DNA from 2 places in the Streptomyces sp. NPDC101194 genome. Region 1 is predicted to be linked to the other one. Evidence: riboswitches for the same ligand, from Rfam matches in the RefSeq annotation. Region 1 holds a riboswitch; the other holds the start of a gene.

Evidence for each region. Region 1 has a riboswitch for cobalamin ahead of ACIRP2_RS31845 (CbtB-domain containing protein). Riboswitches for the same ligand answer to the same signal wherever they lie in the genome.
Region 2: another riboswitch for cobalamin. It lies ahead of ACIRP2_RS11960 (ribonucleoside-diphosphate reductase subunit alpha); the one in region 1 lies ahead of ACIRP2_RS31845 (CbtB-domain containing protein).

What each region holds. Positions count from the first base shown of each region.
Region 1 covers NZ_JBIWOS010000011.1:52,280-61,570, reverse strand. The annotation lists partial or broken gene metE (5-methyltetrahydropteroyltriglutamate--homocysteine S-methyltransferase) at 159-1,625, opposite strand; gene ACIRP2_RS31850 (histidine phosphatase family protein) at 1,636-2,265, opposite strand; adenosylcobalamin (AdoCbl) riboswitch at 2,374-2,522, shown strand; gene ACIRP2_RS31845 (CbtB-domain containing protein) at 2,526-2,741, shown strand; gene ACIRP2_RS31840 (CbtA family protein) at 2,770-3,543, shown strand; gene ACIRP2_RS31835 (GNAT family N-acetyltransferase) at 3,652-4,161, opposite strand; gene ACIRP2_RS31830 (tetratricopeptide repeat protein) at 4,592-4,960, opposite strand; gene ACIRP2_RS31825 (pirin family protein) at 5,128-6,093, shown strand; gene ACIRP2_RS31820 (amidohydrolase family protein) at 6,257-7,789, opposite strand; gene ACIRP2_RS31815 (GNAT family N-acetyltransferase) at 8,188-8,952, shown strand.
Region 2 covers NZ_JBIWOS010000002.1:1,154,346-1,163,636, reverse strand. The annotation lists gene ACIRP2_RS11995 (glycoside hydrolase family 3 protein) at 1-1,532, opposite strand, end outside; gene ACIRP2_RS11990 (carbohydrate ABC transporter permease) at 1,542-2,399, opposite strand; gene ACIRP2_RS11985 (carbohydrate ABC transporter permease) at 2,396-3,391, opposite strand; gene ACIRP2_RS11980 (sugar ABC transporter substrate-binding protein) at 3,525-4,826, opposite strand; gene ACIRP2_RS11975 (GntR family transcriptional regulator) at 5,106-5,870, shown strand; gene ACIRP2_RS11970 (DUF3311 domain-containing protein) at 6,141-6,395, shown strand; gene mctP (monocarboxylate uptake permease MctP) at 6,392-8,029, shown strand; cobalamin riboswitch at 8,201-8,336, shown strand; gene ACIRP2_RS11960 (ribonucleoside-diphosphate reductase subunit alpha) at 8,474-9,291, shown strand, end outside.

The DNA of each region.
Region 1 (9,291 bases):
AAATCCTCGTTGTGGGGGGCGGGGAGAAGGCTTCGTTCGTATGCGATTTAAGAAGTGAACCAACACACTGTCAAGGCTTTGGTACGGACCACACTTCTTGCACGGAGATGTGCTCTGCGCGGCCCGGGGCGGGCGCCCGCCCCGGGCCGCGCCGCGGCTCAGTGGGCGGTGCCGGCCACCGTCGCCCGTACCTCGACCGCCGCCGAGACCAGATTCTCCAGCGAGGCGCGCACTTCGGGCCGGCTCCGCGTCTTCAGACCGCAGTCGGGATTGACCCACAGCCGTTCGGCCGGAATCGCTTCGAGTCCCTTACGGAGCAGAGCGACCGCCTCGGCCGTGCTCGGCACCCGCGGGGAGTGGATGTCGTACACGCCGGGACCGACCTCCCTCGGATAGCCGGCCGATGCCAGCTCGTCGGCCACCCGCATGTGGGAGCGGGCCGCCTCCAGGCTGATCACATCGGCATCCAGGTCGGCGATGGCCCGGAGGATGTCGCCGAACTCCGCGTAGCACATGTGCGTGTGGATCCGGGTCTCGGGACGGACGCCACTGGTGGCCAGCCGGAACGACTCCGTGGCCCAGCGCAGGTACCCGGCGCGGTCGGCGGCCCGCAGCGGCAGTGTCTCGCGCAGGGCGGGCTCGTCGACCTGGATGACGGAACCACCCGCGGTCTCGAGGTCGTTCACCTCGTCCCGCAGTGCGAGGGCGACCTGGCGGGCGGTCTCGCCCAGCGGCTGGTCGTCACGGACGAACGACCAGGCGAGCATGGTGACGGGGCCGGTGAGCATGCCCTTGACCGGACGATCGGTGAGCGACCGCGCGTACGCCGTCCAGCGGACGGTCATCGGTTCCGGGCGGGAGACGTCCCCGGCCAGGATCGGCGGCCGGACATACCGTGTGCCGTACGACTGGACCCAGCCGTGCCGGGTGACGACGTAACCGGTGAGCCGCTCGGCGAAGTACTGCACCATGTCGTTGCGTTCGGGCTCGCCGTGCACCAGTACATCGATGCCCGCCTTCTCCTGGAAGGCCAGTACCTCCTGGATCTCGGCCGCGATGCGCTCGTCGTACGTGGCGCTGTCGATGCGCCCGGCCCGCAGATCGGCGCGTGCGGTGCGCAGTTGGGACGTCTGGGGGAACGAACCGATCGTGGTCGTGGGCAGCGGAGGAAGCCGCAGTCGCTCGCGTTGTGCCGCCGCCCGCCGCGGATACGACGCCTCGCGGCGCACGTCGCGCTCCGTGACGGCCGCGGCCCGTGCCCGTACTGCCGGGTCGTGGGTGAGCACCGATCGGTTGCGCGAGGCCAGATCGGCGCGATTTGCGGCGAGTTCGGCGGCGATCGCGTCCGTGCCCTGTGCGAGTCCCTTGGCCAGGGTGGCGATCTCGGCGGACTTCTGCCGGGCGAAGGCCAGCCAGCGGGCCACCTGGGGATCGAGTTCGCGCTCCGCGCCCACATCGAGGGGAACGTGCAGCAGGGAGCAGGAGGCCGCGACATCGACCCGGTCGGCGAGGCCGAGCAAGGTGCCGAGCGTGGCCAGGGACCGCTGGTGGTCGTCGATCCATACGTTGCGGCCGTCGACGACTCCGGCGACCAGCCGCTTGCCCGGCAGACCGCCGACCGCGGCCCCCTGCACCTCAGTTGTCCCGGCGAGTGGTGGCGGACCGAGGAGGCCGGCTCCGCGGAGCGGGGGACAGCGGCCGACCGCAGCGCAGGTTCCACCGTCCCGAGCGGCCGCTGAGCCCGGTCAGGGTGAGCGGGGCGACATCCAGCCGCCAGAACGCCTCCTCCGGCAGCGCGAGCGCCCGTACGACCATCGCCCGTACCACGGCAGGCTCGACGACCGCCAGCACACGGCCGCCCTCCTCGCCGTCCCCGGACCCAAGTGCGTCCAGCAGGCGGCCGATCCTGGCGCAGAACTCCAGCAACGATTCGCCGCCGTGCGGAGCCGCCGAAGGATCGCTCATCCAGAGCGACACCGCGTCCGGCTCGCTGTCGCTCACCTCGGCCAGTCTCCGCCCGCTCCAGCGGCCCATGTCCCAGCCGCGGAGCGCTGGTTCGAGACCGGCGCGCAACCCCAGCGCGTCGGCCGTCCCGGCACACCGTTCGGACGGCCCGCGCACATACCGGTCGGCCGGGGGCACCGCCGCGGTGGCGGCGCGGGCCTGCCGGACCCCGGCCGCGTCCAGCGGGGCATCGTCGTCGACGCGGGCCTCGCGGAGCGCGGCGTTGAGCGCCGGTGAGATCAACATCACCTGTACCGTCATGACCCGGTCAACCCCCTGAACTGTGGCCTCTCGTGTGCATCACCATGGCATGCCGGCGTCGCGGTTCCGCCGACGGCACCGTGGCCCTGTCCGCGCCCAGGGAGTATCGTCCGACGAGCATGACGAAGGTGTGACGGAAGTCCGGTGAGAATCCGGCACGGTCGCGCCACTGTGAACCCGTACCCGTACGGGAAGTCAGACCCGGCACCTTCGTCTCAGGCACCACGATCGGGACGCGTGTTCCCTCAGGAGGTTCTGCCATGGCACAGAGTGCTGTCCCCGCCACCGCCGTACCGGCGATCACCCCCATCTCCCTGAAGTCCATCGCCCCTTGGGCGGTCTTCTTCGGCGTCCTCATGCTCGTACTGCTGTACTTCGTCGGCGCGGAACAGGGCGCCACCGCGGTCATCTCCGGCGAAGGTGTCCACGAGTGGGTCCACGACGGCCGCCACCTCCTCGGTTTCCCCTGTCACTGACGTACCGTCCGATCCAGGGGAAGACCTCATGAACTCCATATCTGTCAGAGCCCTGCTCGTCCGCGGCATGCTGGCCGGCCTCGTTGCGGGCGCGCTCGCACTGCTCGTCGCGTACCTGCTCGGCGAGTCCCTGGTGGACGCGGCCATCGCCCTCGAGGAGTCGCACAGCCACGACCACGGCGGCGGTGAGGAGCTCGTCAGCCGCACCGTGCAGTCCACCGCGGGTCTCGCCACCGGTGTGCTCGTCTTCGGCGTGGCGATCGGGGGGATCGCCGCCCTCGTCTTCTGCTACGCCCTCGGCCGGATCGGCCGATTCGGTCCACGGGCCACAGCCGCCCTGATCGCGGGTGCCGCCCTGCTGGCCGTGTACATCGTGCCTTTCCTGAAGTACCCGGCCAACCCGCCGGCCGTCGGCAACCCCGACACCATCGGCCGCCGTACGGCCCTGTTCTTCCTGATGGTCGCCCTCAGCGTGCTGCTGGCGGTCGCCGCCGTCATCCTCGGCAAGCGGCTGGCTCCACGCCTGGGCAACTGGAACGCGACGGTCACCGCATCGGCGGCCTATGCGGTCGTGATCGGGGTCGCCTACGCGTTCCTGCCCTCGTTCAACGAGGTCGGAAAGGATTTCCCGGCCACCCTGCTCTGGGAGTTCCGGCTCGCCACCCTCGCGGTACAGGCCACGCTCTGGGTGACCTTCGGTCTCGTCTTCGGCCACCTGACGGAACGGCTTCTCGCACCGAGGGCCGACACCGTCGCCACGGGAGACGGTACGACGAACCGGGTCGCCGCCGCAGCCGGCTGACCGGCGAACCACTCACCACCAGCGGATATCGGAACCCGCCGGGAGCCTCCCGGCGGGTTCCGCCGTCCTGCCCGCCGCGCCCGCAACCGGAAACGGACGGACGTGTACTCACTGCTCCTCGCCCTGTCGGCCCCAATCGATCCGGTAGTACTTCAGCCGCGCGTCCTCCCTCTCCAGGCGCATGCCGACGGCTGTCATGACGCGCTGCGACGCGAGGTTGTCCCGGTCGGTGTCACCGTGGACGCAGACCACCCCCTGTTCGCGGGCGAACAGCAGCAGCGCACGCAGCGCCTCGGAGGCGTATCCCTTTCCCTGGGCCGAGGGAACGAGGCCGTAGCCGATCGTGACGTGCCCGTTCTCGTCCGGGGCGCCATGGAACCCCAGCCCGCCGATCACCACGGAGTCCTCACGGCGACATATCTCGTACGAGCCGAAGGGGCTCGGATCCCCCGTCGTCGCGCAGGCGTCGAGGAAGCGCTCGGCCGCAGCCGTCTCGCCTGCGGGCGGGTACCCCGGCGCCCAGCGGGCACCTTCGCCCGGCGTGCCGGCCATCACCTGCAAGGCGTCGGAGGCGCTCATCGGACGGAGCAGGAGGCGGGGAGTCTCAAGGTCGGTCATGACCGAGTGGACTATCACGCGGAGCGGGCGCACGGCATCCGGATTGTCGGGGAGGGGTGTCCGCAGGGCAGCGTGACGGGGTCCTGCGCGCGGTCTCGCGGGCCCGGGAGAGCGCTGGGCGCAGCGCTGTTGCGGATGGCGGCCGATGCTCGTCGCCCGCCCCCGCCTTCGGTGACGCGAGCATGTCGCGGCGGGGCCGCGACGCCGTGCACGCCGCGGTCCTCACCCGGGACGTGTCCCACACCTCCGCGGACAAGGACGACACGGGGTCACCGCGTCCGCGGCCCGGCGCAGGCACCGAGGCCCGGGTGAACGCACGGCTGCGACAGTCGTCCGACCCGGCAGTCACCGCGGCCGAGGGCGCCCTCCTGACGGAATGGCCGAACCGTCCGTCGAACGCCCTCGCGACCGCCGAGACCCCTTGCGACCGTCAGGCGCCGGTCCTCCGGTCACGGTCGAAGTCGAAGTCCCCGGAGAACGCCGCCGCCATCCGCAGATGACCGGTCGCCTCCGCGCTCCGCCCCTGGCGCTCGAGCGTGCGCCCCAGCATCAGCCGGGCATAGGGCTCCACCGGGTCGCGCTCCAGGACCGCCCGCAGCTCCGTCTCGGCCCTGCCGAGCCGCGCCGAGTGGTAGTAGGTCCGGGCCAGCAGCAGACGCGGGGAGACCTGCTCCGGCTCCTCCTCGACCAGCCCTTCCAGAATCCGGGCCGCGGTCATGTACTCCTTCGCCTCGAAGAACATCTGCGCACGGTCCCAACGCTCGGCGGCCGTCCCGAACTCGAAATAAGTGTCGCTCACTTGACTCCTCCTTCACGGACCGTCCCCGGACCCGCCCTGTTGCCGACCGCGCCATGCGCTCGGTCACGCTTCACCCACCCGAACACGGCACTCTGGTTGAAAATTCCACTAAAATATCGGCGTGGGTACCGGCACCCCCGGGCCCGTGCGGGAATAGGTTGAGCGCCATGAGCAATCTCGATCGCCAGGCCGCACTCTCCGTCTGCGGAGGACGGGGCTTCGTCGTCGCCGAGCCCGTACGGGAACTCCTCACCCCGCGCCACGTCCAGCTGGGTGAGTCCACCGAGGTCCGCAGGCTGCTGCCCAACCTGGGCCGCAGAATGGTCGGCGCCTGGGCCTTTGTCGATCATTACGGCCCCGACGACATCGCCGGCGAACCAGGGATGCAGGTACCGCCCCACCCGCACATGGGTCTGCAGACGGTCAGCTGGCTGCACGACGGCGAGGTCCTGCACCGGGACAGCCTCGGCAGCCTGCGGACGATCCGCCCGCGCGAGCTGGGACTGATGACCTCCGGCCGCGCCATCAGCCACTCCGAGGAGAGCCCGAAGTCCCATGCGAGGTTTCTCCACGGCGCCCAGCTCTGGGTCGCCCTGCCGGAGCCCCACCGGAACGTCGAACCGCACTTCCAGCACCACACCGAACTCCCGACCGTCACCGCGCCCGGCCTCACCGCGACCCTGATCCTGGGGGAGCTCGACGGCGCCACCTCGCCCGGCACCGCCTACACCCCGATCGTCGGCGCCGACGTGTCCCTGTCCGCCGGTGCCGAGGCCCGCCTGCCGCTCGATCCGGACTTCGAGTACGCGGTGCTCTCGATGTCCGGCCAGGCCGAGGTCGACGGCGTACCCGTGCTGCCCGGCTCCATGCTCTACCTCGGCTGCGGGCGCTCCGGACTTCCCTTGCGCGCGGACACCGACGCGGGTCTCATGCTGCTCGGCGGCGAGCCCTTCGAGGAGGAGATCGTGATGTGGTGGAACTTCATCGGGCGCTCCCACGAGGAGATCGAGGAGGCCCGGCAGGCCTGGATGGAGACGTCCCGTTTCGGTGAGGTGAAGGGCTACGACGGCGACCGCCTGCCCGCCCCCGAACTCCCGCCGGTGGCGCTGAAACCGCGGGGTCGGGTGCGCTGACCCGCCGGTGGCCCCCGCCACGCGCCGTCACCGAGCCCCTGCGCCGCAACGGCGAAGGGGCTCGGGCGGGTGCGGCGTGGTCCGACTCCTCATGTGGTGGGTGCCTGCGGATGCCGGCGCCTGCGGCCAGGTCTGATCCGGCACGTGCCGACCCCCCGGGCGATCAGTGGACGCAGATGTGGGGGGCCGCAGCCCCCGCGGCCGGGGGCTCGCTCGCGGCGGCGGCGCGCGCCACGTCGGCCAGCAGGCTCAGGCGTTCCTCGCGGTCCAGGTAGCGGCCCGCGACCAGGACGGAATCGATCCGCCGCGTATGACGGATGTCGGTGCGCGGGTCCGCGTCCAGGACCAGCAGGTCGGCGCGGTCGGTGGGCAGGCCGAGCATCCGAGCGGGCGCGGTGGTCGCGGCGCGGAGGACGTCCCGGGTGGGCAGTCCGGCCTCGGCGAGCAGCTCCAGCTCGTGGTGGAGGGAGAAGCCGGGGACCGCGTAGCCGGTGCCGGTGTCGGTGCCGGCGAGCAACTGCACGCCGGCCCGGTGGAGCTCGGCGACGAGGCGCAGCCGGTGCTCGTAGATCTGATGGATTCTGGCGGTGTCCTGCGCGGTGCGGCCGGCGGTGAGGGCGGACCAGATGATGGGCCAGTAGTCGGTCATCCATCCGGGAAGATACCTGAACTCTGTTGAATTGGACGGGAGTTGGTCGGGGCGCTCCAAGGAGTGGTGGACGGTGAGGGTCGGTGTGACGCGGGTGCCGTTGGCGGCGAGCCGGTCGAAGAGGGCGCGGGTGCGGCCGACGTCGTACGTCCGCACCGCCCGCCACTCCACCGCGTGCACCTGCCGGAACCAGCTCGCGTAGCGCTCGAAGCTGGTGGGGAGAGCGGGGTCGATACGGGCCTCCGCCATGGCTCGCCTGATCTCGGTCTCCCGGGCGGAGGTGGCGAGGAGCAGGGCGTGGAGGTGCTCGATGGACTGCTGCCCGGCGTCGCTCGCGCGGGAGATGGGCAGGGTGTCGGGGCAGTGGCCCGCGTGGCGCAGACCCTGGCGGCGGGACTCGTCGGCGATCGCCTCGTACGCCTCGGGTGTGAGCCGTGAGTACACCTTGACGAAGTCGGCGCCGCTTGCTTTCGCCTCCCGTACCGCGCGGCGTGCGGACGGGGCGTCGGTGACCTCTACGACTCGCTCACCGGTGTCATTGGCCCAGATCGAGGGGCGTCCGTCGATGATCGGGCTGGCGATCACCCAGCGCGGGCCGAGGAGTTCGCCCGCGCGGACCTTGTCGCGCCACTCGTGGTGGACGGTTCCGCCCCACATCTCGCGGACCGCGGTCACGCCGTTGAGCGGGAACAGGGGCGGCAGCACGCTCTCGGGCCCGTCGTTGTGGACATGGGCCTCGACGAGGCCGCCCGGGACGATGTACTTGCCGGTCAGGTCGTACGTCGTCGCCCCGCGCGGGATCGGGACCTCGGCCGAACGGCCGGTACGGGTGATGCGGCCGTCGCGGATGAGGACGGTGCGGTCGGGGCCCGCGCCGAGGACGGTGGCGTGGGTGAGGGCGAGGGTGCCGCCGGGGCGCTGACCGGATGCGCGCGTTGCGCGGACCGGGGCCACGCGGGGGACGGCCGCCGCGGTCGGGGCGGCGGACAGGAGGGCGCCGCCGGTCAGGGCGGCCGAGGAGGCAAGGGTTTCGCGTCGAGTGGGCATGGGACCACTCTGGTCCGGGCCGGAGCCTCGAACACTGGCCCCAGGCAGTGAGTCGGGGGTGTCGGTGGCAACACCATGGGAGGTGGCGCCACCACGGACCGGGGCGCTTCCCGGACGGACGACCGCCCCCTGCGACCGGCAGCGAAACCTCGACCACCGCCCACGCCTCGTCCGTCGGGCCATGCCGCCCGACCGCGTCGCCCACAGGCCCGCAGCATGTCGATCCCGCAGGTCGCAAGTCATTTCCGAACCAAGCTCGGGCGTGTATCGAATGTGCTGGTCGCCGACGTGACACCGCCGGCGAGCGATCCAAAATCACGTGCAACCAGCGCCCAGCCATGCTGGGATCATTCGTCATGGATGTCCATTTCCTCAATGACGCCGACGTGACGGACAAGATGGAGCAGAATCTGGCGGAACATGCCTGTCACCTGCACCGGAGCATGAGCGGTGCGACCGTTGCAGAGACCGATGACCTCCTGGTCGCCGACAGCGGCCTGGACGACGACACTTTCAACATCGTTGCCGCAGCCCGATTCACCGTCACCACCGCTACGGCACGTATCACCGAGACCGCCCGGACACTGGCTCGCACCGGCCGCCGGTTCTCCTGGTGGGTGGGGCCCGCCTCGACGCCACCGGACCTCAACGCCCGCCTGGCGGCGGCCGGTCTGCCGGCATCCGAACGCGAAACGGCGATGTGGGCCGAGCTGGACGACAGCCTGCCGCTGCCCGCCGCCCCGGGACTGGACATCCAGACGGTGACCACGTCCGAACAACTCGCCGACTATGCCACGGTTCTCGCCGCGAACTGGACCCCGCCCGCCGACACCGTCCGCCGCTTCTTCACCCGGGCCGCCCCGCAGGCCCTGGCAGCCCACTGTCCGGCCCGTTACCTGGTCGGCTACGTGGACGGCCGCCCGGTCTGCTCGGCCGAAGTGTTTCATCACGCGGGGGTTGCCGGGATCTACAACATCTGCACCCTGGCCGCCCACCGCCGACGCGGCTACGGCGGCGCCATCACACTCGCCGCGCTCCACACGGCCCGCGACCGGAACCACCACATCGCGGTCCTGCAGGCGTCCACCGACGGTGAGCCCGTCTACCGCCGCCTGGGATTCCGCTCCTGCGGCCGGTTCACCGAACACACCATCAACCCCTGAACACCCCGAACTCCAGAAGCCACCTGCCCACTTTCATGACGATCCCGGTCACAGCCACTCGTTGACGGCCGCCACGAGCACGGTCCTCGTAGCGGACCGAGAGCGCGTCGACCGCATGGCGCTCGCGGTGGTCGGTCTTGTCGAATCTCGGCTGCCGACCGCCGCGAGAGCCGGGTTCCCGGCGGTCGCGGACGTGGTCGGGCCAGGCTTCCTGCCCCTGGGCAGTGGCAGCTCCGGTCGGGCCCACTGCGCATCCGTCAGATCTCCACGTGCCACGAGCCGAGTTCCTCCCACGCCCGAGATCCATTTTCGACACACGCCGTTCCGCCGGCCCTCCGG
Region 2 (9,291 bases), on a different contig from region 1:
TGGCCCGTACCGGCGGTGATGATCTCCGCGGCCGCCAGTCCGCAGACGCGGGCCGCGCCGTGGGTGGCGATGTGCAGGGCGCCCCGGGGGGCCGCCTGCGGGACGCCCATCTCGACCACCACCGTGTCGGGGCGCTCCGCCACCAGGACGTCGAGGGCCTCCGTCATCCACGCGTGGCGGTGGGCGTCGCGGACGACCACGACGACGCGCCGCTCCCCCGCGGCCCGCAGCACGGCTGCCACGGGCTCCTCGGTCTCGCTGCTGTACGTGCCGGTCTCCGTGCCCGGCAGCAGCCGGCCCAGCTCCGCGGCGACGCCCCACGGGGTCTCGTCGCCGACCGCGATGTTCGACGCCGAGGTGAACGCGGCGACGTACGCGGCCTCGGTCAGCGGCTCGGCGGAACCGGTGACCCGCACCGCGCGGCGGGCGGCGACCAGGCCGATGTCAGAACGGATTCCGGTGCCGGGCGCGGTCCCCTCCTGCGCTGCCGCACCTGGCTCCGAGCCGGCCCGGTCCCGGGCCCCCCGCGTCCAGGCCGCGAGGGCACGTACCCGTGCGGCGGCGTCCGCGAGACGCTCCTCTGCGAGTTCACCGCTGCGTACCGCCGCGACCAGCGCGTCGCGCAGCCGCTGCACCGTGCCGTCGTCCTCGAGACCGCCACCGACGCACAGGGCGTCGGCTCCGGCGGCGATCGCGAGGACGGAGCCGCGCTCGATGCCGTACGTCCCGGCGATGGCCTGCATCTCCACGGCGTCGGTGACGATCAGGCCGTCGTAGCCCATCTCCTCGCGCAGCAGACCGGTGAGGATCCGCGGGCTCACGGTTCCGGGGCGGTCCGGGTCGAGCGCCGGCAGCAGGATGTGCGCGCTCATCACGCACTTGGAACCCGCGGCGACGGCCGCCCTGAAGGGCACGAGCTCACGGGCGTGCAGGGTCTCCAGGTCCACGTCGATGCGCGGCAGCGCGTGGTGCGAGTCGATCGCGGTGTCGCCGTGACCGGGGAAGTGCTTGGCGCAGGCGGCGACTCCGGCGGCCTGGAGGCCTTCGACGTACGCGGCGGTGTGCCGGGCCACGAGCCGGGGGTCGGCGCCGAACGACCGCACACCGATGACCGGGTTGCCCGGGTTGGAGTTGACGTCCGCGGACGGCGCCCAGTTGAGGTCGACGCCGCACTCGGCGAGCCGGCGGCCCAGCTCCTGGGCGACCGAGCGGGTCAGCTCCACGTCGTCGACATGGCCGAGCGCGAGGTTGCCGGGGAAGGAGGAGCCGGTGCGCACTTCGAGGCGGGTGACGTCGCCGCCCTCCTCGTCGATGGCCACGAGGAGGTCGTCACGCCCGGCCCTGAGCTGGGCGGTGAGCGCGGCGACCTGCTCGGCCGTACGGATGTTGCGGCCGAAGAGGGCGACGGAGGCGAGTCCTTCGTCGACCCTGCGCAGCACCCAGTCCGGGGCGGTGGTGCCGGTGAATCCGGGCTGCAGTACGGCGAGGGCGTCGCGGGTGACGGTGTCCGTGGCGGATATCAGGGTGGTCATGAGGCAGCGTTATCCCTTCACGGCGCCGGAGGTGAGGCCGGTCGCCATGTACTTCTGGACCAGCAGGAAGAAGGCCACGACCGGGATGGCGATCAGCGTCGAAGCCGCCATCAGCGCGCCGTAGTCGATGCCTCGCGAGGTGGTGAAGTTCATCAGCCACACGTTGAGCGTGTATTTGTCGTTGTCCTGCAGCACGACGTAGGCGAGCAGGTATTCGTTCCAGGCCGTGATCAGCGAGAAGATGGACGCGGCGGCGAGGCCGGGGGCCAGCAGGGGGAAGGTGACGCGCCAGAACGCTCCCATCCGGCTGCAGCCGTCGACCATGGCCGACTCTTCCAGTTCCTGCGGAATGTTGATCACGAAGCCGCGGATCATCCACGTCGCGAACGGCAGGGTGGACACGAGGTAGATGACGATGACGCCCCAGTACTCGTTGAGTCCGCCCAGGTCGTTGAGCTGGATGTAGATGGGGATCAGCATGGCTGTCGGGGGCAGCAGCTGGACGACGAGCAGCACGATCATGAAGAACTTGCGTCCGCGGAACCGGAAGCGTCCGATGGCGAAGGCCGCGATCGTGGCCAGCAGCATGCCGCCGAGGACGGCGACGCCGCACACGATGAGGCTGGATTCGATGGCCGTGCCGAAGTTCGGCTGCTTGATGGCCCGGGAGAAGTTGTCGAAGGTGATCGACGTCGGCCAGAGCGTCTGGTCGTAGCTGCGGATCTCGGCGTTGGGCCGCAGGGAGCTGACGATCAGCCAGTAGACCGGAAACGCCATCAGCACGAAGGCGACGAGGCCCGCGATGTTGTAGCCGATGCGGCTCTTCTTGCGGTCCGGGCGGAGGACCTGGGGGGTGGAGGTACTCACTCGACCTCTCCGATCTTGAGCAGCTGGCGCAGGTAGTACACGGCGACGCCGGACAGCAGCAGGACCGTGATGAGTGAGATGGCGGCGCCCTGGCTGAACGAGTTGGACTCGAATGCCTTCTCGAACGAGTAGATACCGAGGACGGAGTACTCGGGTTCCGGCTTGTTGCCGCGCATCAGGAAGATCTGGCCGAAGACGTTGAAGTCCCAGAGCACGGACAGGGTGGCGACCATCTGGAAGACCGGCTTGATGACGGGCCAGGTGACGAAGCGGAAGATACCGAAGGTGCCGGCTCCGTCGAGCGAGGCGGCTTCTTCGAGCTCCTTGGGAACCTGGGTCAGCGCTGCGTACAGGGTCACGGAGACGAAGGGAACAGCACCCCAGACCACCACCGCGCCGATGATGACGAAGCCCTGTTTCGGGTCCAGGAACCAGTTGTGTCCCTGCGCGTCGATCCCGAGATACTTGGTCAGCACCATGTTCAGGACGCCGTAGTCGGAGTCCGCGAACCACCGGAAGATGGAGGTGGCCACGAGGAGCGGCATGGACCAGGCGGCGACCAGCGCGGCGGTCAGCAGGAGCCGTACCCATGTGGACATCCGCTGCATGAGCATGGAGAGGCCCAGGCCGACGGCCATGGTCGCGACGACGCAGACGACCATGAAGACGATGGTCCGCCAGACGACGTCCCAGAACTCGCCGTCTCCGAGGATGTTGGTGAACTGATCGAAGCCCACCCACGGAGCGGCGTCCCCCGACCACAGCTCACGGCGGCCCACGTCCTGGAAGGACATGATGACCGTCTTGATGAAGGGCCAGACGAACACGGCGGCGATCGCGATGAACGCCGGGGCTATCAGGAGGTACGGCAGCAGAGCGCCGGCCTTCCGCCGTGGACGATTCACGTTCTTCGCAGGCTGAGGTTCCGTCGCCTCAGGGGCCCGCGGGACGGACACCGGCGGGTCGGCTGCTTTCATATCGGCGGCACTCACTGTGCTGGCCTTCCGTTCGGACCTGGTACCGGAGGACGGGGATGGCAGCTCCTTTCGGACTACCACCCCCGCAGATGATCAATCGAGTCGGTGGTTCCTGGACTCACCGGCTCGGATTCCGTGAGCCGGAGGCTCAGGACTCCTTGTTGATCATCGAGTCGATCTCCGCGTCGGCCGCCTTGGTGGCATCCGCGACCGACTTGCCCTTGATGATGTCGAGCAGCATGACCTCGAGGGTTTCCTTCTTCTCGATCGCCGTCCAGCCCGGGGCGATCGGCGTGAACCAGGCGTCCGGCACGGCGTTGGCGATGGCCGCGGTCTCCGGCTTGGCCTTCAGCGGCTCAAGCTGCTTGGTGTTGTTCGGAAGGATGTTCTTGGAAGCGAGCACCTCTTCGGACTTCTCGCTGGTGAACATCGAGATCCACTCCTCGCCGAGATCCTGGATCTTGGACTTGGAGATGGTGGCCAGGTCGGAGCCGCCGATGAAGGAGGGAAGGGCCTTGCCGTTCGGGCCGGGCATACCCGCAGTGGCGATCTTGCCTTCCAGCTTCGGGTTGCCGTTCGCCTTGGAGTCGACGACGCTGCCGGCTTCCCAGCCGTTGCCGTAGAGAAGCGCGGTCTTCTCGTTGGCCATGACGTTGGCGTGGTCCGCCTCGTCCTTGGTCTTGTCTCCGTGGTTGTACTTCTTGACCAGCTCGACGAAGTCCGTGATGCCCTTCTGGGCCTCGGGGGTGGAGAGGGTGGACTTCCACTCCTTCTTGCCCTCGTCGTACTCGGCTATCCGGCCGCCCTCGGCCGCGACGTAGGACATCGCGGCGTACCAGTAACGGCCCGGCAGGTACAGCGGCGAGAACGCCTTGTCCTTGCCGTACTTCGAACCGATCTTGTCGAGCGCGGCGGTCAGCTCGTCCTGCGTGGCGGGGAGGGTGTCCTTGCCGGTGCCGGCCTTGAACATGTCCTTGTTGTAGATCGCTACGCGGGCGCCGGCGTAGTAGGGCACACAGTACTGCTTGCCCTCGAAGGCGCAGGTGTCCTTCAGACCCTTGATCCAGGTGTCCGAGTTCTCGTACTTCTTCGGGTCGATCTTGCCGAGAGCCCCGTTGAGGATGTACGTCATGGTCTCGGTGTTACCGAGTTCGACGACGTCCGGGAACTTGTCACCGGCCAGAGCGGCGTCGAGCTTCTTGGCCTTGTCCGCCCACGTCTGGTACTGGACATTGACCTTGACGTTCGGGTACTTCGCCTTGAACTGGCTGTTGACATCCTTGACCAGTTCGGGCCAGGTGCTCTGCGCGTCCGACATCAGCCAGACGGTGAGCGTCTCCTTACGGTCCTTCGGGTCCTTGGACGAAGTCTTGTCGTCGTTCGAACCACACGCCGCGATCGAAACCAACATGCCCGCGACGCCGATCGCCGCGATGAGCTTGCGCTTCACGCCACCCTCCTCAGGGATGCTGCAACCCCTCCCCACCGCGAAGACCGTCGACGAGTACTGCTGGGGCTGGGACCTGGTCTTTAATGGTTTAGACCAGCACCGGGAGCTTGGCCTAGACCTTTTGGGGTGTCAAGGGTGTATAAGAAGTGCACTCGCGTCCGTTATAGGACCGACACCTGAGGGAGGGCGACGAGCCGTGACCGGACCGTGCCACCATGTGAGCCGCGACAGACGGAGGAGCCGGTGACGGCAGCAACGCAGCAGTCGGGAAGGCGGGCCATGGGTGCCGACGGGGGCAGTACGGAGAACGAGACGGGCGCGGCCACGCGGACGGCACGCGTCCCGAAGTACTACCGGCTGAAGCGACATCTCCTCGACATGACGGACACCATGCCGCCGGGCACCCCCGTGCCACCGGAACGGACCCTGGCCGCCGAGTTCGACACCTCGCGCACCACCGTGCGCCAGGCGCTCCAGGAACTGGTCGTCGAGGGCCGGCTGGAGCGCATCCAGGGCAAGGGCACCTTCGTCGCCAAGCCGAAGGTCTCGCAGGCCCTCCAACTCACCTCGTACACCGAGGACATGCGCGCCCAGGGACTGGAACCGACGTCCCAGCTACTGGACATCGGCTATGTCACGGCCGACGACACGCTCGCCGGGCTGCTCGACATCACGGCCGGTGGCCGCGTGCTGCGGATCGAGCGGCTGCGGCTCGCCAGCGGGGAGCCGATGGCGATCGAGACCACGCACCTTTCGGCCAAACGCTTTCCCGCGCTGCGCCGTTCACTGGTGAAGTACACCTCGCTCTACACCGCGCTGGCCGAGGTGTACGACGTCCGGCTGGCCGAGGCCGAGGAGACCATCGAGACCTCGCTCGCCACCCCGCGCGAGGCCGGACTGCTCGGCACGGACGTCGGCCTGCCGATGCTGCTGCTGTCCCGGCACTCCCTGGACGGGCAGGGCGAGCCGGTGGAATGGGTGCGCTCGGTCTACCGCGGCGACCGGTACAAGTTCGTCGCGCGCCTGAAGCGGCCGACGGACTGACCCCGGACGCGGCGGCCGACCGGTCCCGGCCCCTCGCGTCCGCGCACTCGACTGTCGGCGGCCCCTGGGGAACGCGTCTCCGCACGGGGGCCGCCCGCCTGCCTCCGCACGGGCCGACTCCCGCACGTTTGACAACATTCCGAACATTCGATCCCGTTCGCGGGACCGTTGCCGGACCGCAATGCGGACAGGGGGTGACGGTGACCGGAAGCCTCCCCTAGATTTCGTGCGCATTACACCAGGTGATCAGCGAGGGGACGGAGTCGCCGCATGGCAGCAGAGCCTGAAGGAAAACCGCCCACGATCACGCCCGTACGGGTGGTCATCGCCCTGTGTCTCGTCGCGCCGTTCGTGGCGATGCTCTGGGTGAGTTCGTACGCGAAGGTGGACCCCACCTTCATCGGCATCCCGTTCTTCTACTGGTACCAGATGCTCTGGGTGCTGATCTCCACCGCGCTCACCATGGTCGCGTACAAGCTGTGGCAGCGTGACCAGCGCGCCCGCAAGGGGGGTGCGTCGGCATGAAGGACGGCGTGAACGGCGTCGCGCTCGGCGTCTTCATCTTCTTCTTCCTGGCCGTCACGGTCATGGGCTTCCTGGCGGCGCGCTGGCGCAAGGCCGAGAACGAGGCCAGCCTCGACGAATGGGGCCTGGGCGGACGGTCGTTCGGCACCTGGGTCACCTGGTTCCTGCTCGGCGGCGACCTGTACACCGCGTACACCTTCGTCGCCGTGCCCGCGGCGATCTACGCGGCGGGCGCGGCAGGCTTCTTCGCCGTGCCGTACACCATCCTCGTGTACCCGCTGATCTTCACCTTCCTGCCGCGGCTGTGGTCCGTCTCGCACAAGCACGGGTACGTCACCACCTCGGACTTCGTCCGCGGGCGCTTCGGCTCGAAGGGCCTCTCGCTGGCGGTCGCCGTCACGGGCATCCTCGCCACGATGCCGTACATCGCGCTCCAACTCGTCGGCATCCAGGCCGTGCTGGACGTGATGGGCGTGGGCGGCGGAGAGAACACCCACTGGTTCGTCAAGGACCTGCCGCTGCTGATCGCATTCGCGGTGCTCGCCGCGTACACCTACTCGTCCGGCCTGCGGGCACCGGCGCTGATCGCGTTCGTCAAGGACGGACTGATCTACCTGGTCATCGCGGTGGCGATCATCTACATCCCGATCAAGCTCGGCGGCTTCCACGACATCTTCGCCAAGGCGGGCGAGGCGTTCTCGCAGACCAACCCGGCGACCGGCAAGCCGCGCGGCGCGCTGGCACCCGGCGAGGCGGGCCAATGGGGTTACGCCACCCTCGCGTTGGGCTCGGCACTGGCTCTCTTCATGTATCCGCACTCGATCACGGCGACGCTCTCCAGCCGCAGCCGCAACGTGATCCGGCGCAACACCACGATCCTGCCGCTGTACTCGCTGATGCTGGGCCTGCTCGCGCTGCTCGGCTTCATGGCGATCGCCGCCGGGATCAAGGTGGACAACGGGCAGTTGGCCATCCCCCAGCTGTTCGAGAACATGTTCCCCGACTGGTTCGCGGGGGTCGCGTTCGCCGCCATCGGCATCGGCGCCCTGGTGCCCGCCGCGATCATGTCGATCGCCGCCGCGAACCTCTTCACCCGCAACATCTACAAGGACTTCCTCAAGCCGGACGCCACCCCGGAGCAGGAGACCAAGGTCTCCAAGCTGGTGTCCCTGCTGGTGAAGGTCGGCGCGCTCGCCTTCGTCCTCACCATGGACAAGACGGTCGCAATCAACTTCCAGCTGCTCGGCGGGATCTGGATCCTCCAGACGATGCCGGCCCTGGTCGGCGGCCTGTTCACCCGCTGGTTCCACCGCTGGGCACTGCTCGCGGGCTGGGCGGTCGGCATGGTGTACGGGACGGTGGCCGCGTACGGGGTCGCCAGCCCGACCCAGGCGCACTTCGGCGGTTCGTCCAAGGAGATTCCCGGCATCGGCGAGATCGGCTACATCGGCCTGACGGCGTTCGTGCTGAATGTGGTCGTGACAGTGGTGCTGACCTTCGTCCTGAACGCGGTGAAGGCACCCACCGGGATCGACGAGACCTCCCCGGCCGACTACACGGCCGACGCGGGCGACCCGGGCGTCCAGGTGAAGCTCCCGCCGGCCACGGCCGGAGCGCCGGGCGGCGGCCACTGACGTACGCTCCACCACCGGCCGACGGCCCGTCGAGCCCCCTCCTGCGGGGCTCGGCGGGCCGTCCGCGCGATCGGGGCCACGCGGCCCCGGAGAGGGCCGCACAGCTCGTTCTGTGGGCTTGACCCGAGTCGGCCGACACAACATGTGGGGGCTGCCTCATCGGGCGGCCCCCACATGTATGCTCATGCTCGCTGTCGCCGCAGGGGAATCCGGTGCGAATCCGGAACTGTCCCGCAACGGTGTGTTCGGTGCGCTTTTGCGCACCCCCGAGTAAGTCCGAGGACCTGCCGACAGCGCATCCGGCTCGACCGAACCGGATGCCAGACGTCCGGGCCTCGCGGATGGGCCGGTGGACGCCGTACGGAGTGCTGCCCCGCTCGGGCCCGCCTCTGCCCGGCTGCCCCGTTCCCCGCCGGCCCCGAGCCGAGCGAGGGAGAGCACCACGTGACCATCGCGCCAGCCGATCCGGCTTCAGTCGCCGTGTCCGTAGCGGCCGAGTCCGAGGGGACCGCACACGACGGACCGGGGACCGCACTGCTGCGGACCCTGACCGACCTCACCGTCGATCTGCCCGACACCGACCCCGGTCGTGTCGCCGCCGCCGCGCTGCGCGGCCGCAGCGCCCGGTCGGACGAGGCCGAGCTGCGCTCGCTGGCCACCGAGGCCGCCGCGGGGCTGATCTCCGAGGACCCCGCGTACTCCCGGCTCGCCGCCAGGCTCCTGACCCGCGCCATCGCGGACGAAGCGGCCGGCCAGGGCGCGGTCTCCTTCTCCGCCTCCGTCGCCGTCGGGCACCACGAGGGCCTGATCGCGGACCGTACCGCCGAGTTCGTCGCGCTGCACGCGGACGCCCTCGACGCGCTGGTGGAGCGCTCGCTCGCCGACGGCGCCGACGACCGGTTCGGTTACTTCGGGCTGCGGACCCTGCACAGCCGCTATCTGCTGCGCCACCCGCACACCCGCCAGGTCATCGAGACGCCCCAGCACTTCATGCTGCGGGTCGCGTCCGGTCTCGCCGAGGACGATTCGCAGCGCGCCCTGGACGAAGTCGCCGCGCTGTACGGGCTGATGAGCCGGCTCGACTATCTGCCCTCCTCGCCGACCCTCTTCAACTCCGGTACCCGGCACCCGCAGATGTCCTCCTGCTACCTGCTGGACTCCCCGCTCGACGAACTCGACTCGATCTACGACCGCTACCACCAGGTGGCGCGACTCTCGAAGCACGCGGGCGGCATCGGGCTCTCGTACTCCCGCGTCCGTGC